DNA from 3 places in the Beduinella massiliensis genome. Region 1 is predicted to be linked to each of the others. Evidence: predicted binding sites of a transcription regulator. Region 1 holds the regulator's gene; each other region holds the start of a gene.
What was found. The regulator LexA, encoded in region 1, represses DNA repair genes until DNA is damaged. The targets are predictions, from matches to a motif close to CNAACANNTGTTNG.
Positions count from the first base shown of each region.

Region 1 (7,103 bases):
GCGCTGCAGGCGAACGGCATCCTCTCCGACCCCGAGGGGTGGCTTGCGCCTCTGCACAGGGCCGTCGCGGAGCAATTCGCATCTCCGTATTGGATCAGGCGACGCTGCGATGGCTTCATCGCCTCCATCCGAAAAAGTGCCGCAGCCTTTGACCCTTCCGCGCCCTACCCGGAGCGCGTCAACAGTTGGCTTTTCCCCACGGGGATTTCAACCTTTCCCATTATTTCAGCCGGACTGAAAAACTGCACGGTGAAAAAGCGGTATTCACAGGCACGGCGCGTCCTTTCGCAATATCGTTTGGAGGAATTCTGCACGCGCTTGCTCGCTCCGTTGATCGGCGACGCTTTTGACGCGGCTTGTCTGCCTATGCATCTGCGAGAACTCATCGCTACATATGACCTCGCCAGCGCATCCTTCGGTCCATCCAAAGCGTATCGCTTTCGCGCAGACATCACCCCACAGGCTCGAAACATTTCCATCGGCGGTATCGAGGAACTGCTCGCTTCAGGCTACCCGCAGGACGCGGTCTTCTGGATGGGGGCCACGTTTGCGCGGTGTCAGATCATTTTGCACATGGATGACGCGGAAAAGGCTTCCGCGCGGCTGCCAGCCTTTAGGCGTTTCATGGCCGATCTCGGCTTGCGAGACGACGACGATTTTAAACGCCGCTTCGATTCCTTGCTCGCCTTTCTGCCGGACATACAGAAGGTTTGTGAATCCATCCTGCAAACGCGCGCCTGATTTTTCAGGTTTTTCCCTTTTGTACGCAAGATCGCGAACAAACGTTTGATGACGCCTTGCTTTTTCCCTTCCGTATATGATATACTAATTTCAGCTACTATGTACACAAGGTGGTAACGTCTCATGAAGAAACCGCGCGGCGATAATCAGGCAAAAATTCTGGCATTTATTAAAAGCGAAATACAGGAAAAGGGCTATCCCCCGTCCGTTCGGGAAATCTGCGATGCAGTCGGCCTAAAGTCCACCTCGACCGTGCACGGTCATTTGCAGCGTCTGCAAAAAAAAGGGCTCATTCACCGCGATGCCATGAAACCTCGCGCGATGGAGGTTTTGGGAGATCCCTCCTTTAACCGCCAGGAAATGGTACAGATTCCCGTGGTCGGCCGCGTCACGGCAGGCATTCCCATTCTTGCGCAGGAAAATGTCGAGGATCAGTTTACCTTGCCCGCTGATTTTCTGGGCGATGGTGAGCACTTTGTGCTCCGCGTCCGCGGAGAAAGCATGATCAACGCAGGCATTCTGGATGGCGATTATCTGGTCGTTCGCAAGCAGCCCCATGCCAATAACGGTGATATCGTCGTCGCGCTCATCGAGGACGAAGCGACGGTCAAGCGCTATTATAAGGAAAATGGCCATTTTCGTCTTCAGCCGGAGAACGACACGATGGAACCGATCATCGTCGAGGAAATGTCGGTGCTGGGCAAGGTCACTTCGCTTCTTCGCCGCATGTAAGTTCATAAAAAATCGCAGAATGCGCGTGTTCCTGATTGGATTGGAAACGCGCATTTTTTCTTTCCGGCGGAGTGATTGTCATGCTGATTTTTTTCATCTTAAGAAAGACCAGCTATAAAGATTCATAGAAAAATTTCGATTAAGGGCATAATTTTTTCACACAAGACAATATAAAGTCGATTCCAAAATCATCAACCCAATTCTCTGACAGATGAGCGCAGTCTAAGAGCGTGGATATTGCCAAACGCCAAGTAGCAATACGAGAAGCCAATTGTATTGAGCTTTTAGGGAAATCTCTCTTTGAAATTGCGGAGTATGATTTGATAATCTGTGAAGAAAAAGAAGGATTCCATCCACTAAGCACGCTAATAAAACCCAATTCAAAAACCGGGTTACCAATCAATGCTTGTCCAAAGTCAAGAAGTACGACTTTTCCTTTAGATAACAAAACATTATCTTCATTCACATCAAGATGAAGTATTGAAAAAGGAGGGATGTTTATAGAATCTAACGCCTGAACATCCGCTGCTATTATGGCGCGATTGTCTTGAATACGAGTTTTCAGCTCATTTAAACGGGGCGTATGATAGTCGGATAAAGTCTTAATCTTGTTTAGCCTATCAAAATAATAATTTACCGATATATGTTCTACGAAGTCAAAAACATCAGCATTTATAGAGTGAAGGCTATGCAAAGCCATTGCTAATGTTGTAGGGCTATCAGTTATAGATAACGATGGTGAATCGATAAATTCCATTGAAAAAGCTTTGATCTCAGGGTGATATGTGTATGCCTTTGGCACAAAATCAATCATTTGTGAGAGGGTATGAAGCAAGTTGAACTCTTGCAAAATAGAAAATCCAAGCAGAACATACTCTTTACGCATAACTTTTAATGCTTGTTTGAACCCGGTTTTTTTATCTACCAGCACATAAACAATGGCATAGTACCCATCCTCAATTACATTTTCGATGATGTGTTGAGGATATGATATATTTATCCATTCGATAATCGAGGCTGTCAACTAAGCATCCCCCTTCAACCCCTGCTTCTTCGGCGGCGCGGCTTCACACGGCCTGTTCTCTCTGAGAATCGTGAAGATGATGTTGCACATTTTTCTTGCAATTGCGCCAACGGCAGTCAGGTGATGTTTCCCTCTGGATTTTAACGATTGGTAGCAATCGGACGGGATTGAATCACAGAATGCCGCTCGGTTGGCGGCAAGCCAAAGAGTCCGCCGAAGATAAGGCGAGCCACGTTTGGAGATATGCTGTCTCGTGCCTGTAAATTCCCCGGATTGCGTCCCTAATATAAGATAGCGAGCGCCCCTGAACTCCTTTCTGGAAATCAGGGCGCTCGCTGACGGTTAGATACGACGGTTCTGACTCAGGGCTTTCGCCATAGTACCATGGACCTGCACGCTGATCGTCCGCCGCATCCTGGCAGGACACAGTTATTTAAGCTGTAAGGTATCGACCTTGCGGCCGACGGCCGCGGCCGCATAGGGCCCTTCCAACACCTTGCGAGCGATCTCCATGACCTCTTCGCGGGTCACGCTTTCGATCTTCCCAACCACGGTGTCGATCTCATTGGCGTATCCAAGCAGCAGCTTGCTGCGCCCGATCGACGACATGCGGCTCGACGTGCTTTCGAGCCCGAGGATATAGCCGCCTTTGAGCTGGTCGCGCGCCTGTACAAATTCCTTGTCAGTAAAGCCCTCGTCTAAGAAGCGCCTGACCTGATTATGAATTTCGTCTATCACCGCCTGCGCCTGCTCGATAGAAGTACCCGCATAGATCGCGTAAACGCCGCACCCCGGATAAGAAGTCGGGTAGGTATAGACGGAATACGCGGCACCCATCTCCTCGCGGATTTTCTGGAAGAGGCGCGAGGACATGCCGCCGCCCAGGATGTTGTTGAAGACGGATAAGGGATATGCCTCGTCCGTCCCGAGCGGAATCCCCTGATATCCGAAGCAGAGATGTACCTGTTCGATGTCCTTGTTTTTCGTCTCCGCGCGCGCTGCACAGCCGCCGAACGCATCCCTCTGCGGCGCATGGACAGGCTCGCTCCAGTCCCCGAGGAAACGCGCAGCCATCTCCTTTAGCTGCTCCAGGTCATAGCCGCCCGCGACGGCGAGAACGGTGTTGTCGGGCCTGTAATGCCGGCGATGAAAGGAAAGCAGCTGATCACGGGTGACACTCCGTATGACGCTCTCCGGGCCGAGAATCGGCCTGGCGAGCGCATGATCCGCAAAGTACGCCGAGCTCAGGAGCTCGTACACGAGATCCTCCGGCGTGTCCTCTGTCATCGCGATCTCCTCTAGAATCACGCCCCGTTCTTTCTCTAAATCCTCCGGATGAAACGCAGCATGCAGCAGCATGTCGCTGAGCAGGTCGAGCGCCTTCTCGAAGTGCTCGTCGATAACCTTCGCGTAATAACACGTGCATTCTTTGGACGTAAAAGCGTTCATCTGCCCGCCGATCGCGTCCATCTCCTCGGCAATCTGCATGGCGCTGCGGCGCTCCGTCCCCTTAAAGAGCATGTGCTCGATAAAGTGCGAAAGCCCATTTTCCTCCGGCGTCTCCTGCATCGAGCCCGTACCCACCCAAAGGCCGACACTTACCGAGCGAAAATGCGGAATTCTTTCAGCGATCACGCGTAGCCCATTGGGCAGTGTAAACTCGTCGTACATGTCCTAAACTCCTTTCATCTCCCAGACACGGAAGCCCCCTGTCGGGAGATCTACGCCCGGCAATGCCGCATGCGCGCTGCGGCATGTAGCCGAATGATACCTTCTTTAGCATTTCCCGGTTCGGCGCAAGCATACGAAAAAAAGGATGCGGCATCGCCGCACCCCGGATTGTTTTAGTCCTTGAACCCGCCCGAATGTTCGCGGCGCGGCGGGCGGCGGTCACCAACCGGTCCACGGCGCACAGGCTCGTTGTGCTCATACACGATATCGTTGCGGACGAGGTTGATGCGGCCCTGAGAATCGATCTCTGCGACCTTGACTTCGAGCTCATCTCCGACCTTTACGACGTCCTCGCACTTCTCCACACGCCCATTGGCCAGCTTGGAGATATGCACCATGCCGTCCTTGCCGGGCAGCAGCTCAACGAACACGCCGAAGTTCATGATGCGTACAACCTTGCCGGTGTACACGTCGCCGACTTCGACGTCCTTGGCAATGCCCTCGATGATACGGCGTGCCTTGGCAGCGGCCTCCTCATCCGGCGTGGAAATGAACACGCGTCCGTCGTCCTCGATGTCGATCTTGACGCCGGTTTCCGCGATGATCTTGTTGATCATCTTTCCACCCGGCCCGATGACCTCGCGGATCTTTTCAGGGTTAATCGTAAAGCGGATGATCTTAGGCGCGTACTGAGACAGATTCTCGCGCGGCTGCGGCAGCACTTCCAGCATCTTGCCCAGGATGTGCAGTCTGGCTTCCAGCGCCTGCGAGAGCGCCTGACGGAGGATCGGCTCGTCAATGCCCTTGATCTTGATGTCCATCTGAATCGCGGTGATGCCGTTCATCGTGCCCGCGACCTTGAAATCCATGTCGCCCAGGAAGTCCTCCAGGCCCTGAATGTCGGTCAGAACCGCCACCTTACCCGTCTCCGCATCCTTAATGAGACCCATGGCAGCACCGGCGACCGGCGCCTTGATCGGTACGCCAGCGTCCATCAACGCAAGCGTAGAGCCGCACACAGAGGCCTGAGAGGTCGATCCATTGGAAGAGAGCACCTCGCTCACGAGGCGGAGCGCATACGGGAAATCCTCCTCAGAGGGAATCACCGGCTCCAGCGCGCGCTCGGCCAGCGCGCCGTGACCGATCTCGCGGCGGCCTGGGCCGCGCAGGCGGCCAGCCTCGCCCGTCGAATACGGCGGGAAATTGTAATGGTGCATGTAGCGCTTGGTATCCTCGTTGCTGAGGCCATCCAGCGTTTGCGCGTCGCCCATGGCGCCCAGCGTCGCTACGGTCATGACCTGCGTTTCGCCGCGGGTGAACACGGCAGAGCCGTGCGGGCGCGGCAGCACGCTCGTCTCGCACCAGATCGGGCGTACCTCGTGCAGGTTGCGGCCGTCCGGACGGACACCCTGCTCGAGGATCTTCTTGCGCATGATCTCTTTATTCAGATAGTAAAGCGCATCGTCGATTTCACCGGCGCGGCCCTCAAACTGTTCCGCAAAGTGCGCCTGCACCTCGGCCTTGACCGCATCCTCGCGATCCTGGCGCTCGTGCCGGTCAAAGCACTCGAAGATCCACTCGCACTTTTCATACGCATACTCGCGCACAGCGGCCTTCACATCCTCGCCGGTGGTGACGATCGGGAATTCCGCCTTCGGCTTTCCGATCTCCGCGACGATCTGCTCCTGGAAGGCGACGAGCTGCTTGATGTGCTCGTGCGCAAACAGGATCGCGGAAAGCATGACCTCTTCGCTGACTTCCTTTGCGCCCGCCTCGACCATCATGACGGCGTCCTTCGTGCCGGCCACGACCAGGTGCAGGTCGGACTCCGCCCGCTGCGCCTCCGTCGGGGAAAGAACCAGTTCGCCGTTCACGCGCCCCACCATGACGGAGCCGGTCGGCCCGCCAAAGGGGATGTCGGAGACCGACAACGCCGCAGACGAACCGATCATCGCCGGAATTTCCGGCGGCACATCCGGGTCGACGGACAGCACGGTCGCGACCACCTGTACGTCGTTGCGCATACCCTTGTTGAAGAGCGGACGGATCGGGCGGTCGATCAGGCGGCTGGTCAGAATCGCCTTTTCCGTCGGGCGCCCTTCACGCTTGATGAAGCCGCCGGGGATCTTGCCCACCGCGTACTGCTTTTCTTCAAAATCCACGCTCAGCGGGAAAAAATCCATGCCCTCGCGCGGCTTGGCCGAAGCCGTCGCCGCAACGAGCACGACCGTATCCCCGTAGCGCACCAGCACAGAACCGTTCGCCAGGCCGGCGTACTTGCCGAAATCAAGCGACAGCTTGCGCCTGGCCAGCTCTGTTTCAAATACCTTATGCATGAGAGGCCTCCCTATTCTTGATCCGTTTTCTTTCTTCATGTTGAAAAAGCCGTCGTTTGGAGGGGAACCCCCAAACGAACGGCCCTTCATCTGGGGCATGGCGTGGCTTTCGCCCCACAGATTTACTTGCGCAGATTCAGGCGCGCGATCAGCGCACGGTAGCGCTCGATATCCGTCTGCTTCAGGTACGCCAGCAAACCACGACGCTGACCGACCATGAGCAGCAGGCCGCGGCGGGAGTGATGGTCCTTCTTGTGATCCGCCAAATGCTCGTTCAGGTGATTGATGCGCTCGGTCAGCAGCGCAACCTGAACCTCAGGAGAACCGGTATCCCCCTCATGACGGGCATATTCCTTGATAATCTCGTTCTTGCGTTCCTTGTCCATTTGAAGCACCTCCATTTATGTTCGGGCATCGCCGCAAGCATGGTAGGACGTCGGAGATTCGACCAACCGCGCATACGGTTCAAAAGACCCGTTGTTTATTTTACCATGTCCAAACCTTTTTGTAAATACACCGTCTCTATTTATTTTGCGGCTTCTTGCGTTCCTCAAAGAACTGCACCGTCGCTTCAAGGTCCAGCCCCATCTGCTCTTTAA
Region 1 is NZ_LT963430.1:2,272,528-2,279,630, forward strand. It holds gene C1725_RS11080 (hypothetical protein) at 1-741, shown strand, start outside; gene lexA (transcriptional repressor LexA) at 865-1,473, shown strand; gene C1725_RS11090 (phosphotransferase) at 1,613-2,497, opposite strand; gene C1725_RS11095 (transposase) at 2,498-2,824, opposite strand; gene C1725_RS11100 (insulinase family protein) at 2,927-4,168, opposite strand; gene C1725_RS11105 (polyribonucleotide nucleotidyltransferase) at 4,342-6,504, opposite strand; gene rpsO (30S ribosomal protein S15) at 6,627-6,890, opposite strand; gene C1725_RS11115 (bifunctional riboflavin kinase/FAD synthetase) at 7,027-7,103, opposite strand, start outside.

Region 2 (7,103 bases), 660 kb from region 1:
TTTCTGTATTCCCGCGCACGGGCATACGAACCCAACCCTAGAGGTCGTCCGCGAGCTCACCCGCCGCGGGCACGACGTCCTATACTTCTCCTATCAGGCGTTTCGAGAAAAAATCGAGGCCGCCGGCGCAACGTTCATCGCCTGCGACCCGTATGACGTAGAGATGAACCTGCGTCCTGAGGATGCCGCGCGCGTCGGAAAGGACATGGGCTTTTCCATCAAGCTGCTCGTTCAGACGACCCTGGCGCTGGATGGAATGGTCTGCGAGACGCTGAAAAAGTGGCGTCCGGACTGCGTAATCGCGGATTCCATGGCCGCGTGGGGAAAGTTTGCAGCGCTCAAGCTGGGCATTCCCTTCATCTCGTCCACCACCACCTTCGCCTTCAACCGCTATTCTGCCCGAATCATGAAGCCGAGCCTTTCGCAGGTTTTTTCCATGATCGCGGCGATGCCTAGCGTCCGTCGCGATTTGAAGCTGCTTCAATCGCACGGGTACCCGGTCAAAAACCTGCTTTCCCTCATCCAAAATGACGACGAGACGGATACCCTCGTCTACACCTCAAAGGCTTTTCAGCCCCGTTCGGATACGTTTTCCGAGCACTACGCCTTCGTCGGCCCCTCCCTCCATGTACCGCAGCCGTTTAAGAGGGATTCGAGAAAGACGATTTACATCTCCATGGGCACCGTCAACAACCGCATGCCCGACTTCTATCAAAACTGCGTGGAAGCTTTTTCGGACGGTACGTACCGCGCCCTCCTGTCCGTAGGCGATGGAACCGACATCGCCGCGCTGGGCCCTCTGCCCGAAAGCGTATCCGTATATGGGCATGTCGAGCAGACGGCGGTGTTGCAGAGCGCCGACGCCTTCCTCTCGCACTGCGGGATGAACAGCGTCAGCGAAAGCCTTTATTTCGGCGTACCGCTGGTGCTCTTCCCGCAGACCGCCGAACAGAGCGGCGTAGCCAACCGGACGGCCGATCTGGGCGCGGGCCTCTTCTTAAAGGAAAACCGCCCCGAGGCGATCCGCCGGGCGGTCGATACGCTCCTGGGCGACGCCGCCTACACGCAAAGCGCCCGCCGCATCGCGGACAGCTTTAAGCGCGCGGGCGGCGCTAACGCCGCCGCGGACTTCGTGGAAAGCCGATTGCGGAAAAGGGCGTAAGCATCCAGGGTCAGCGAAAGACCGCCGGGCCCTGCATCTCCGGCAGGTCGCGCCAATACTTCTTGGGCATGAACTGGCGGCGCTGACGCGGGTTCTCGCGTGCTTTGATCGCGATCGTCTCATAAAAAAGCTTCCACATCGACTGATACCGCGCCTCCCGTGCGCTGATTTCAGGCAGGCGCATCTGCTCGGAGGAGGCGATTACCCAGCCGCGCGTGTCGAACACGCCCGCCTTCTTTCGCCCCCGGTCGTGCAGGATGAAGGACATGTCCCCAAACCGGTCTGCAAAATGAGGCATCAGCAGCTCCGTCACGTCGTTTTCCGGCGTCATTTCTGCGATGTATACGCCGTTTTCGAGCTCGCGGAACCGGAGAAACTCGCGGAGCTGCCCTACCTCGCGCCAGAGCTTTTGGGACGTGTCCCGGACGCAAAGCAGCGTATCGTCGGTCAGCAGATCGTGCACCGCCGGGCCGTAACGGAAGACGAGCCGTGCGTAGCGAACCGCGTCGCGCCCCGCGTGCGGGTTTGCGGAATAGACCGCGTCGCGCACCGCCGAGAGCGCCTGCATGCCGCCCGTGCGCGCGATGCCCGCCTCCACGCGCCGGGCGCGCGCTTCCTCCGTTTCGACGCAGACGGGCGCGCCCAGCAGCGACAGCTGGCTTGGCATGCGCGGATGCACCTCCTCGGGCGTCTCCCGCCGTTCAAACGCGCGGAAGATGCAGCAAAGCAGTCCGTCCAGGGTGCCGTCGTATACGTATTCCACGTCAATCCCCTCCCAGTAAAAGCTGCGGCCTGCCGTCGAAGAGAGAGAGTTGCTCCCCGCCCATGAGGCCGGGTACGCGGCTCTCCCGCGCAAGCTGACGGTAAACCGCGTCCTCCCCGGCGCGCAGGCCGGGCTGCACGCCCCCTTTGCAGGCGACAAAAAACTGCGCCCGCTTTGTGACGACGCCCAGCTTTTTGAGCCCGTCAAACGTCAGCGACGCTTCCCTGCGCGCGGCGACGATGCGCTGCGCCGAGGTGACGCCGACGCCTGGCACGCGCAGCAGCATCTCGATGGGCGCGCGGTTCACGTCCACCGGAAAGTGATCCCGGTGGCGCAGCGCCCAGGCGCACTTGGGGTCGAGCCGCGGGTCGAGCATCTGCGCATTCTGTTCCAGGATTTCATCCGCCGTAAACCCGTAATAACGCAGCAGCCAGTCCGCCTGATAAAGCCTATGCTCGCGCAGAAGCGGCGGAGCCTTGACCGGCAGCAGCCGCTTGTCTCCCACTGGGATATAGGCTGAATAGAAGACCCGCCGCAGGCTGTACCTTTTGTACAGCGCCTGGGTGAGGTGAAGAATCTGCATGTCCGTCTCCGGCGAGGCCCCCACGATCATCTGCGTGCTTTGCCCAGCGGGCGCGAAGCGCGGGGCCGAGCGATAGAGCGCGAGCTCCTGACGGCTCTGCACCGCCCGGTCGCGAATCTGGGCCATAGGCGAAAGGATGGACTGCTTCGTCTTGTGCGGCGCGAGGGCCTTCAGCGACCCGGAACTCGGCAGCTCGATGTTGACGCTCATGCGATCCACCAACAGCCCCAGCCGTTCCACCAGCAGGGGCGATGCGCCGGGAATCGCCTTGGCGTGAATGTAGCCGCGGAACCCATAGACGTTGCGCAGCTTGGAAAGCGCGCGGATCATCATCTCGGTCGTATGGTCGGGCGACTTTACGATGCCCGAGGAGAGAAACAGCCCCTCGATGTAATTTCGCCGGTAAAAGGAGATCGTCAAATCCGCCAGTTCGTCCGGCGTAAACGTCGCACGCTCGCAGTCGTTTGAGCTGCGGGATTGGCAATACTTGCAGTCGCCGATACAGGCGTTGCTCATCAGCACCTTGAGCAGCGATATGCACCGCCCGTCGGCTGCAAAGCTGTGGCAGATGCCGTAGCTGACCGCGTTGCCGAGCCCGCCGCTTCCCTTGCGAGAGACACCGCTGGAGGTGCAGGCGGCGTCGTACTTGGCGGCGTCCGATAAGATGCGCAGCTTTTCCCAAATATCCACGTCCCGTATCTTCCTTCCATCCTCTGATACAGGTATTATATCATGTCTTTTGCATTATTGCAAACACTTGTTCGTATTATGTTAAAATTCAACTTGATAAAGCAAAAACGGCGCGGAAGCTTTTGCAGCATCCGCGCCGTTCCCTTTAAACGCCTTTATTGGAGGCCCACATCCACGCTGAGCAGCGTCTGCCCGGATTTCAGCACGAATACCTCCGTCTCCCCGTATCCGTCCCGAACGTCGGCGATGTCGCTGTCGATTTCCGGCAGACCCTGAACGCGCTGGGTAAACGTCCTGCCCTCGGGCAGGATGGCGCGCAGCACGTATCGTCCAGGCCTGAGATCCTTCATTCGGTAGCGGCCGTAGGCATCGCTCACCGCCGTCTGCGTCAGCGTCATCCCGCCGTCCGCCGAGACCGCGTACAGCTCCAGCGTTACACCCTCTACGAAGGGTTCCCCGTGATCCTGCAAGCCGTTTCCGTTTTCGTCCAGCCAGACCGTGTCGCCCAGCCGTCCGGGCAGTATGCCGCCCACGTCGACGTGCTGCTGCGCGTCGCCCATGGCGAGCGTCATTTCCGGCGTCGTTCCGGTCTGGCCGGGCACGACGAACACGTCCGAATTCTGTTCCGGCGCGTAGGTCGCGTTCTCCGTAAACAGGTAATTGCCCGGCAGCGTGAAGCGCACCGCGTAGGTGCCGGGACGCAGGCGTTCAAAGGCATACGTGCCGTCGTCGCCGACCGTCACGGCTTTCAGCATCTGCCAGCCGCCGTCCGTCTGAAGCATCAATTCTACCTTCGTTCCGGCAAGCACGGGCTCGGCCGCGTCGCGCACGCCGCCCACATCCAGATCTTCCCAGGCGCAACCGCTGATGGACGCGCCGGGCAGCGCCGGATAGTTCAGTCCGTCGATCGAGCAGCCCATGTCCAGCAGCATCTCCGGGCTCTCGCCCTGCGCGTCGTCCTCGTGCGCGAGGTTCAGCGATACCTCACGACCGAACAGATAGCCCGCCGGAAGCGCGATGCGCAGCCGGTAGCTGCCAGGACGCAGCGTTTTAAACGCAAACGCGCCCAGTTCGTCCGTCGTCTGCGAGGCGACGACCGTGCTGCCCTGCATCAGCTCGACGAGCACGCCGCCGAGCGCTTCCTCTCCCTCTGAAAGCTGCCCATCCTCGTTTCTGTCGATGAAGGCCATGCCCTCGATCGATCCGGGCTCGATCGCGCCCGCGTTCACGCCGGTCATGGAAGCGCCCATTTCCAGCTTCATCATCGCCGTCTCTCCCACGTCCGTATCCTGCTGTGGGACGAGACTGTCGCCGTCTTCCTGCGTCTTCGTGAAAATCTCGCCGCCCGGCAGGCGGATGCGCACACTGTAATTTCCCATGCGCACCCGTTCAAAGACATAGCGCCCATGCTCGTCCGTTCGGGTCTGCATCACGAGCGCGCCCGTCTCGTCCAGCAGCTCTGCCTGTGCGTCCGCGATGCCCGCCTCTTCGCGGTTCAGGCGCCCGTCATACTGGCTATCCAGCCAGACGGCCCCGCCAATCGAACCGACGCCGACCGCGCCGATCTGCATCTGCGCGGTGCGTCCGCTCTTGAGCGTAAAGACTTCGCTTTGTCCCTCCAGCGCGTCCGTCGTCAGGATCGCGCTCGTATTTCGTCCGTTCTCGGCTCTGCGGGCGAAGGCGTAACCCTCCGGCAGCGCCGCGCGCAGGCTGTAATCGCCCGGCATGACGTCGTCAAACCGCCACACACCCGATTCGTCCGTTCGGCTTTGCGCGACGCATGCGCCGCTTTCTTCGCTCCACAGGGAAACCTCGACGCCCGGCATGGCGCTCTCGACGCCCGCCGGCCTTCCGTCGTCGTCCGCGTCTATCCAGGCGGTTCCCTCGACCGCTGCGGGCCTCAGCGCGCCGAAGCGCACGTCCGTCCGCCGCTCGCCCATCGCAAGGTCAAAGCTCACGGTTTGCACCGCGCGCTCGCCTTCCGCGGCGACCGCACTGTCCCCGGCACGCGTAAGGACGTATCCGTCCGGCAGCGTCAGGCGCAGGGAGTAGACGCCCGGCATGAGGTCTTCAAAGGAGAATTCTCCCTTGCGCAGGGTCGTCACGGTCTGCACCGCACTCCCCGCCTCGTTCAGCAGCTCCACGACCGCCCCGCGTACCGCGCCTTCCCCTTCGGTCAGCACGCCGTCGAAGTCCTCGTCGTCCCAGACGAGGCCCGTTACGCCGCCCATGATGAGCGCACCCCAGGTCAATCCCTCGACGTCCTCGCCGTAGCGGACCTGTATCTCGCCCGTCATGCCCTTTTCCATCTCGACGCTTTCAAGCCCGCCCGTCGCCGCATACACGTATCCGTCCGGCAGCGTCAGGCGCAGGCGATAGCTTCCCGGGCGCACGCCGCCGAACACGAAGGCGCCGTCCGATACCGTCACGGTCTCGCGCGCCACGCGGTTCGTGTCCGCGTAAAGCAGCTCGACCTGCACGTCCGGCAACATCCGCTCAAACGCGCCCTGCGCGCCGTCGCCGTCACCGTCCTCGAAGATGCGTCCGCTGACGGTCGAAAGCGCCACCACGCCCGCGTTAATTTCCGCAAGGCTTCCGCCCATGGTCACGTTCAACAGGTCGGTGGTAGAGGAGTCTTCCTCCGTTCGCGGCGCGCAACCGCGCGCCTGCGTGCGGCTCGTACCGGAAAACGCGCATCCGTCCGCCGTGAAGCGCACGCGATAACGCCCCGGCGCCAGCCCTTCAAAGGCATAGGCGCCCTCCGCGTCGGAGAATGCCGCCGCCACAGACAGGCCGTCGGCGTCAAGGAGTTCGACCCCAACGCCCGCCAGCGCCGGTTCCCCGGCGTCCCACAGGCCGTTGTCGTCCGCGTCTGCGAAGACAGCGCCCCGAATGGAGCTCGAGATCATCGCGCCGATGTAGACCGCCGCGTCCTGCTGACCCATGGCGAGCGTAAAGGGCTCCGTTTCTCCCGTGGGCAGGGCGGACATCGGCACGCCGCTCACCACTGCTCCCTCGCGCTGCACATTCTTCGTCGTACGCCAGGCGTCCGGCAGCGTATAGGTCAGCACGTACGTGCCCGGGCTCACCGCCTCGAACACGGCGCGGCCGTTTTCATCCGTCTCCAGCGCCAGGGTTTGGGTGAGCGCGCCCGACTCGAGGCGCGAGAGGGAGAGGCGTACGCCCGAAAGCCCGCTCTCCGCAGAGCTCATGATGCCGTCGTACTGTGTATCCTGCCAGCACACGACCGTCATCGACGCCGGCAGCGTCGCGCCCGCGTCCAGGTGCTCGTGCTTTTCGCCCGCGGTGAGCAGGAAGGGCTGCGTCGTGCCGCTGGAGGTCACGGCGCCGTATACGTCGCTTCCTTCCTCCGCGTCCGGCGCGTACTGCGAGAACACATAGCCGTCCGGCAGCTCGAAGAGCACGCGGTACTTTCCGGCGCGCACGCGCTCAAACCGATAGGCGCCTGCCTCGTCCGTCCGGGCGGCCGCGGCCTCCACCGACTGCCCGTCTACGTCGCGAATCAGCTTTACGGAAGCATTCACAAGGCCGCGATCCGACGCATCCCGCAGACCGTCCGCATTCTCATCGATAAAGACGCGGCCTGAAATCTCGCCCACGCGCAGGAAGCCCGCCGTAAATTCCCGGGAAACCTCGCCCGCCTCGAGCGTCATCTCCCCCGTCCTCGCAAGCGACGCGTCGCCAGAAGCGGTCACGTCCGCCCCGCTCACCGCCGCGTAGCCGTCCGGCGCGTCAAAGCGCAGGCTATAGCGCCCCGGGAACAGGTCGTCCAGGTAGAACGCGCCCGACTCGTCGGTCGTGGTGTGCGCGAGCTCCAGGCCCGTTTCGCCGGTGAGCGAAACCCGCACGCCCGCGAGCGCCGCCTCAGACGCATCCCGCGCACC
Region 2 is NZ_LT963430.1:1,614,690-1,621,792, reverse strand. It holds gene C1725_RS07990 (macrolide family glycosyltransferase) at 1-1,162, shown strand, start outside; gene C1725_RS07985 (TIGR03915 family putative DNA repair protein) at 1,173-1,925, opposite strand; gene C1725_RS07980 (putative DNA modification/repair radical SAM protein) at 1,927-3,198, opposite strand; gene C1725_RS07975 (SdrD B-like domain-containing protein) at 3,354-7,103, opposite strand, start outside.
Region 2: C1725_RS07980 (putative DNA modification/repair radical SAM protein) is a predicted target of LexA. The motif match lies at 3,259-3,272, and genes of this name have one in related genera.

Region 3 (7,103 bases), 1.4 Mb from region 1:
GCGGAAAGATCGACCACCGCGCCGAAGGGGTCGTCATAATTGACGGTGACGTTGTACTCCTTGCCCTCGATGCCCAGGAGCGGGCAGTTGTCGCAGGTGCCGCGCCAGACGTCGTGACAGGCGTCCCCCAGCCGCACGCCGGGCGTCACCTCGCGCACGCGGTCGTTGAAGTAGAGCAGCGCGTGATCGTCCTGGCGTATCACGTATACCGCCGTGCCGGCCAGATGGTTGAGCATGGCCCTGACGTCGACGCCCATGCGGCCGCCTCCCTTCTTTCGTGTCCCCGGTACCGATAATCCACACACAGTGTAGACCTCAGAGCGGCGCCTGTCAATCGCTCGGGCTCTTCCTTTTGAAAGGAAAAAGCCGCCGGAAGGCGAATTTTCAAAAAAGACCCAACCTTTTCCCGCCGGAGGACGTCTAACGGATGAAAAAAGCGGAGAGCCGCGACGCCCTGTGCGGACGGCGCGGCCCGGGAAAGCGGTATGATTGCATGGACAAGGAAGAATTCACGCGCAGGCTGCTTCAAAGCGAGCAGATGCTCTATCGCATCGCGCGCACGCTGCTTTCGAGCGACGCGGACTGCGCCGACGCGGTGCAGGAGGCGGTTGCGAACGCATGGCAGCACCGGGATACGCTGCGCGAGGAGGCCTACTTTCAGACCTGGCTGACGCGCATCCTGATCAACGCGTGCCGCACGCAGCAGCGGCGCATGCGGCGGCTCGTGCCGGTCGCGCAGCTCCCGGAGCGCTACGAGGCCCCGCCGCCGGACCCCGGCGTGCGCGAGGCGCTCTTCGCGCTGCCGCCCGCGCTTCGCCTGCCCACGGTGCTGCATTATATCGAGGGGTTTTCCCTGGAGGAAATCGCCCGCAGCACGCGCACGCCGGTAGGCACGGTGAAGTACCGTCTGTATCAGGCAAGGCGGCGGCTGCGGCTGGAAATCCAGCCGGACGCCGCGATGCCCATCGGAGAAAGGAGCCGTTAAGATGAAACCCGAAGAATTGAAGGATGCATTCTCCCCCGCGCCCCATGCCTTTCACGAAGCGCTGACCCAATCGGCCGCCCGGCTTGGGGCGCCCCGCGCGCGGCACGCCCGCCGCCTCCGCCGCGCCGCGCTGCTCGCGGCGGCGCTGGCGCTCGTCTGCTTTTCAGCGGCGGCCGCGGCCATTGGCTTTGACGACTTCATCGCGCGCGGCTGGTCGCTGTTTGGCGGGCCCGAGGTTCGCCCTTCGGACGTGGAGGCCCACGCGCTCACGATTGAAAACCAGTCCTGCTCGCTTCAGACCGTGAAGGCCGAGATCACGCAGGCCATGTGGCTGGGCGGTCAGCTCCACTTCACGGTGCAGGTGCGGGCCGCGGACCCGGCGCGCGACGCGCTGCTCTACGCGATGGAGGTCGGAACCGACGGCGAGCGCGCGGACTGGGTCTTCCCCGACGGCCAGGAGGCGGGCGCGATGCCCATCGACGAGTGGACGCCGCAGGGCAAGCGCGCGCTGCTGTGTGCGGACGGCTACCGCATCTCCGCCCTCGCGCCGGGCGACGACCAGACGCCGCTGTACACCTGGGAGACGGCCTGGATTCGCCAGGGCGACGAGTTCGTGCTCCGGGTGAGCACCGCCGTGATGGGCGAGGAATCCTACGACTGGCAGGCGCTCACCCACGAGGACGGGCTGCTGCACCTGCAGTTCGGCCTCTACGCGGAATATTGGCAGGGCGAAATGGAGGAGGGCACACTCGACTTTTCCGTGCGCCCGCCGACGGCCGGGGAGATGGAGGCCTACGCCGAAGACCTGTAACCTACGCCCTCGCCCAGCGGTCGAGCACGTCGCGCGCCGCGCGCACGGCCTCGCGGTCGGTCCGAAACACGTCCTCCCCCAGGCCCGGCAGCCCCATGGGCACGCCGGGCCTTTGAAACGCCATGCCGCTTTCAACCCGCCGCTTGGCCGACAGGTGAAAGCAGGTGATGGCGGTCGATTCGAGCAATTCCCCGACGACCGCCGCGTCGACGCCCGCGCCCGCCATCACCGAAATGCCCCGCGCCCACTGCGAGAGCATCGCAAGCATTTCCGCGCCCGCCCGGGCGCTCGCCGCGCAGCCGGACGTCAGGATCGCCTCGACGCCCAGCTCCTGCGCCGCGCACAGCGCGGGCAGCGGGTCCGCGCACAGGTCGAACGCGCGGGAGAGCGTCACGGGCAGGCCGTCCGCCGCGCGCATCAGCGCCTCCATGCGCGGGACGTCCAGCGCGCCCTGCGGCGTGAGGCAGCCGAGGACGAGCCCGTCCGCCCCCGCCGCACGATACGCACGCGCCTCTTCGACCAGCACGCCAAACTCCGCCTGGGTGTACAGGAAGTCGCCCGCGCGCGGGCGCAGCAGCACCCGCACCGGCAGGTCCACCGCCCGGCGCACCGCGTCGAAAAGCGCGCGGGTGGGCGTGAGGCCGCCCACGGGCAGGCACGCGCACAGCTCCAGCCGCGTCGCGCCGCCCAGCTCCGCCTCCACGGCGGATTCCACGCTGTCCACGCAGCATTCGAGCACAAAAGATTTCATCACGGGCTGTACCCTCCTCCGCGGGCTGGGCCCGCCTCCGCCTCCGAACGTACGCTTCCTCCACATGCTTTTGCGCACGCGGCCGCGGCCTGTCTCTTATTCCGGCTTTGACGGGCTGGGTCCGCCTCCGAACAGCCGCTTCCGCGTCATGCCTTTGCGCACGCGACCGCGGCCTGTCTCTTATTCCGGCTTTGACGGGCTGCACCCGCTTACAGGCGCTGCGCCCACTCCGCCTCGCGGAAGCCCACCAGCACGAAGTCGTCCGCGACGAGCAGCGGACGCTTTACCAGCATGCCGCTCGAGGCGAGCAGCGAAAGCTGCTCTTCCTCCGGCATGTCCGACAGGCGCTCCTTCAGATTCAGCGCCCGATACTCCAGCCCGCTCGTGTTAAAAAAGCGTCTGAGCGGAAGGCCGCTGCGCTGCTGCCAGGCGGAGAGCTCCTCCGCCGTGGGCCTCTCCTCCTTGATGTCGCGGACGGTAAACGAAGCGCCGCGCGCTTCCAGGAAGCGGCGCGCCTTTTGGCAGGTGGTGCACTTGGGATAGCAGACAAACAGCATGGCGATTCCTCCGGTCTTGGTTTTGTTTTCTTATTATATCCCGCCGTCTGGGCCTCTGTAAAGCGTTTACAGCCGTCTCCGGCGCGTTCATAGGTCTGTTCTGTCTTTTTTCGTATTTTTTATGCCTAATTATGACGAATTTGGTCTATTTTTGCGAGAATTATGTATCCTGTAAGCACCGATACAAAGGATGGTGCTTTACAGATGAAAAATACCCTACCGATCGTCATGACGTTGGGCGGGCATATCTCCCGCTGCGGGTACGCATATCTCGCCACGGCCGTCTCGCTCACCCTCGAGCGGGGACAGTATCCATCCCGGGCGTTGATGCGGCACCTTTATCCGGATGTGGCGGCCCTTCACAGCACGACCACCGCGCAGGCGGCGCGCAACATCGCGCGCGTGGTCGAGGACATCTGGATGCACGGCGACCGGCAGCGCCTATGCGAAATCGCGGGATATACGGTGGTCGAAAAGCCGACGCCGGGCGAGCTGATCCTGATGCTTGCCAATTACATTTCCGGCGGGGACATGGCCGCGATGTAGCGGGCAGTACCCGCCCCCCTTTCCGAACCGCTCCTTCCGCGCCGCGCGTGGCCGCGGCGATCCCTTCCCGATACGCGGCTCGTGCGGGCAGTGCCCGCCCCCTTTCCGAACCGCTCCTTCCGCGCCGCGCGCAGGTGCGCGTGGCTGCGGCGATCCCTTCCCGATACGCGGCTCGTGCGGGCAGTGCCCGCTCCCCTTTCCGAACCCCTTCTTCCGCACCGCGCGCGGGTGCGCGTGGCCGCATCCCTTTCCGATACGCGGCTCGTGCGGGCAGTGCCCGCCCCCTTTCCGAACCGCTCCTTCCGCGCCGCGCGCAGCCCATGTTTTCATAAGAACCCGACGACAAAGGCGCCCGCCCCGCGAAACGGTTTTCGCGCGGCGGACGCCTTTTGATTCGGTTCAGTTGAGGCCCAGCCAGCCGAGGATCGCCTGCTTCGGCCGCGCGCCCACGGCGGTGGATACGGCCTTGCCGTCCTTCAGGACGACCAGCGTGGGAATGCTCATCACGCCAAAGCGCGCCGCGAGCTCCGGCTGCTCGTCGATGTTGACCTTGCCGACCTTGAGACCCGGGTGGTTCTCCGCCGCGATCTCCTCCACGATGGGCGAAAGCATGCGGCACGGGCCGCACCAGGGCGCCCAGAAGTCCACCAGCACCGTCTCCTTCGCCTGAACGGCCTCCCGCTCGAAGTTCTGCAAATTGAGTCCCATCGCTTTCATATTCCATGCATCCTTTCTTCGTCTCTGTTGACTTTCCCGCTTATCTGCGCACGCCCGAGAGGGTCTGCTCGACGATGTCGTCCATGATGTCCGCCGTCAGCGTGCCCGTGATGTATCCGAAGACGTTGCCGTCCCGGTCGATCATGAAGGTCGTGGGGAACGCGCTGATGCCGTACTGGGCCAGCACGTCGCCCGTCACATCCATCACCGTGGGGTAGGTGTAGCCGCCGTCCGAAAGGAACTGCGTGATCTCCGCAATCGACTTGTCCGAATTGTACGGCCCCTCTTCCGTCTTGGGGTTGGCCACGCCCAGCACCACCACGTCGTTTTCGTTCAATCCATGCTTTTCGTACAGCGCCTGAATCTCCGGCATCTCCTGGCGGCAGGGGCCGCACCACGTCGCCCAGAAGTTCAGGAAGACCACCTGCCCCTTGTAGGCGGAGAGCGTGTGCACCTTGCCGTTCTGGTCCGTGAGCGTGAAGTCCGGCGCGGGAATCTTCTCCGGCGCATCCGTGGGGGCCTGGGTCGGGGCGGGGGGCAGCACCGCCGGGGCCTGCGCACCGCCGGGGCCTGCGTCGCGGACGGAGCCTCCGTCGGGGACGGGGCTTCCGTCGGGGACGGAGCCTCCGTCGGGGACGGAACTTCCGTCGGGGACGGGACTTCCGTCGGGGACGGAACTTCCGTCGGGGACGGAACCTCCGTGGCAGCGGCCGTTACCGCCGGGGACGCAGACTTCGCCGGGGTGGGCGCGCTGCCGCCGGTCAGGCCGGAGAGATAGCCCGTGACGCCGTTCATCCAGCCGGTGATCATCATCACGCCCATGAGCACCATCAGCACGCCGCCGACCTTGACCGTGTAGCGCACGACGTTGCGGTGGCGCTTGAAGAGGTCCAGCAGCGAGGAGGTAAACAGCCCCACGCCCAGGAAGGGCAGCACGAAGCCCAGGGTGTACACGCCGATCAGCCCAAAACCCGCCGCCGCCGAATTCGAGGAGGACGCCATCAGCAGCACGCTCGCCAGCGCCGGGCCCACGCAGGGCGTCCAGGCGAAGCTGAACGTGAAGCCCATCACCAGCGCCGTCACCGGGTTCATCGTGAGCTTTTCCAGGTGCAGCGGCAGCCGGTGTTCGCGCCCGATTTCGCGTCCGCCGAAGAGCCCGAGCTGGAACAGGCCGAATACGATGACGATCGCGCCGCCGATGCGGGCGAACAGCAGCCGGTTTCCGCTGAAGAACCGGCCCAGAGCCGTGAACCCGAAGCCCAGCAGGAAGAAGGCAAAGGAAACGCCCAGCACGAAGAAGAGCGTGTTGACGAGCACCTTCTTGCGCCCGAAGCGCACCGTGCCGTCCGCGTCCACCGTCTGCGTGCCGCCCGCGAGGTAGCCGATGTACAGGGGCACGAGCGGAAGCACGCACGGGGAAAAGAAACTGACGAGTCCCTGCAAAAATACGGTCATGGCCGATACGCCGGCCTCGATGGTAAAGCCCATAAGCGCCTCCTTAGATTGCTTTTTCGCCCCGCGTGGCCTCAGCAGAGCATCCGAACTGCATTTTCTTTTGTTTCAGTTCTTTACTGCAATTTTACCAATTACAGTTTCATCTGTCAACCCCTTTTCCAATCTTTTTTCAAAAATCTTTTCGTCCGTGCGCGCCGGTTGACAGGCCGTCCCGGTATGCTATAATGCGAAACGGCAGGCCCGCGCGGCGCGGGACAATACCGGGAAAGCGGGGATCAGCATGGGTTTACGGCAAAAGCGCCTTTTTCTGCTGGACATCGACGGCACGGTGTCGCTGGACGCGACGCTGCTGCCCGGCAGCATGGACTTCTTCCGCCACGTCCTTGAAAGCGGGGGCAAGTACGTCTTCATCACCAACAACTCGACGCGTTCGGTCGCGGACTACGTGGAGAAGTTCCGGCGCATGGGCGTACCGGCGGACGAGAGCAGCTTCGTCACCGCCTCGACCGCGACGGTGCAGTACCTGAAGGCGCGCCACGCGGAGGACAGAATCTTCGTCGTGGGCACGCGCTCGTTTCGGTCGGAGCTTGCGCGCGCGGGCCTTTCGGTGACGGAGGCGCTCTCGCCGGACGTCTCCTGCGCGCTGGTGGGCTTTGACGACGAATTGACGTACGAAAAGGCGCGCGCGCTCTGCGAGCTGCTCTGCACCCGGCCCGGCATGCCCTACCTCGCGACCAACCCGGACCTCGCCTGCCCGGTGGGCTTCGGGGCGATTCCCGACTGCGGGGCCATCTGCGGGATGATCCGCTGCGCGACCGGGCGCGAGCCCGTCTACATCGGCAAGCCGAACCCGATCATCGTGGACATGTGCCTCGCGCAGACGGGCTTTTCAAAGGAGCAGACGCTGGTGATCGGGGACCGGCTGTACACGGACATCGCCTGCGGCATCGCGGCGGGCGTGGACACGGCGGTGGTCTTCACGGGCGAGGCGAAGCCGGGCGACCTTGCGGACACGGCGTTCCCGCCTGCGTTTGCGTTCCCCTCGATCCGCGAGCTGGACGAGGCGGTATTCTAATCCGATTCTCATGATGCTTTCAGCCTTTTCCAAAGCAGTTTGTCCGATTTTGCGGTATCCTATAGTCATTCCAAGGAACCAAGAAGTACCGCATGAAATTGCGAGGAGGAAAGACCATGACCACTTTTCAAAATGACCAGCTTGAAAGCATCGAATACCTGCGCAGCCACGCGAACGTCACCTACGCCGAGGCGGTGGAGCTGCTC
Region 3 is NZ_LT963430.1:847,587-854,689, reverse strand. It holds gene C1725_RS04480 (ATP-binding protein) at 1-257, opposite strand, end outside; gene C1725_RS04475 (sigma-70 family RNA polymerase sigma factor) at 428-985, shown strand; gene C1725_RS04470 (hypothetical protein) at 987-1,796, shown strand; gene C1725_RS04465 (copper homeostasis protein CutC) at 1,798-2,547, opposite strand; gene C1725_RS04460 (Spx/MgsR family RNA polymerase-binding regulatory protein) at 2,757-3,104, opposite strand; gene C1725_RS04455 (sporulation initiation factor Spo0A C-terminal domain-containing protein) at 3,309-3,650, shown strand; partial or broken gene trxA (thioredoxin) at 4,050-4,379, opposite strand; gene C1725_RS19185 (TlpA family protein disulfide reductase) at 4,408-4,821, opposite strand; gene C1725_RS04445 (cytochrome c biogenesis protein CcdA) at 4,779-5,855, opposite strand; gene C1725_RS04440 (HAD-IIA family hydrolase) at 6,103-6,897, shown strand; gene C1725_RS04435 (UBA domain-containing protein) at 7,014-7,103, shown strand, end outside.
Region 3: C1725_RS04445 (cytochrome c biogenesis protein CcdA) is a predicted target of LexA. The motif match lies at 5,993-6,006, and genes of this name have one in related genera.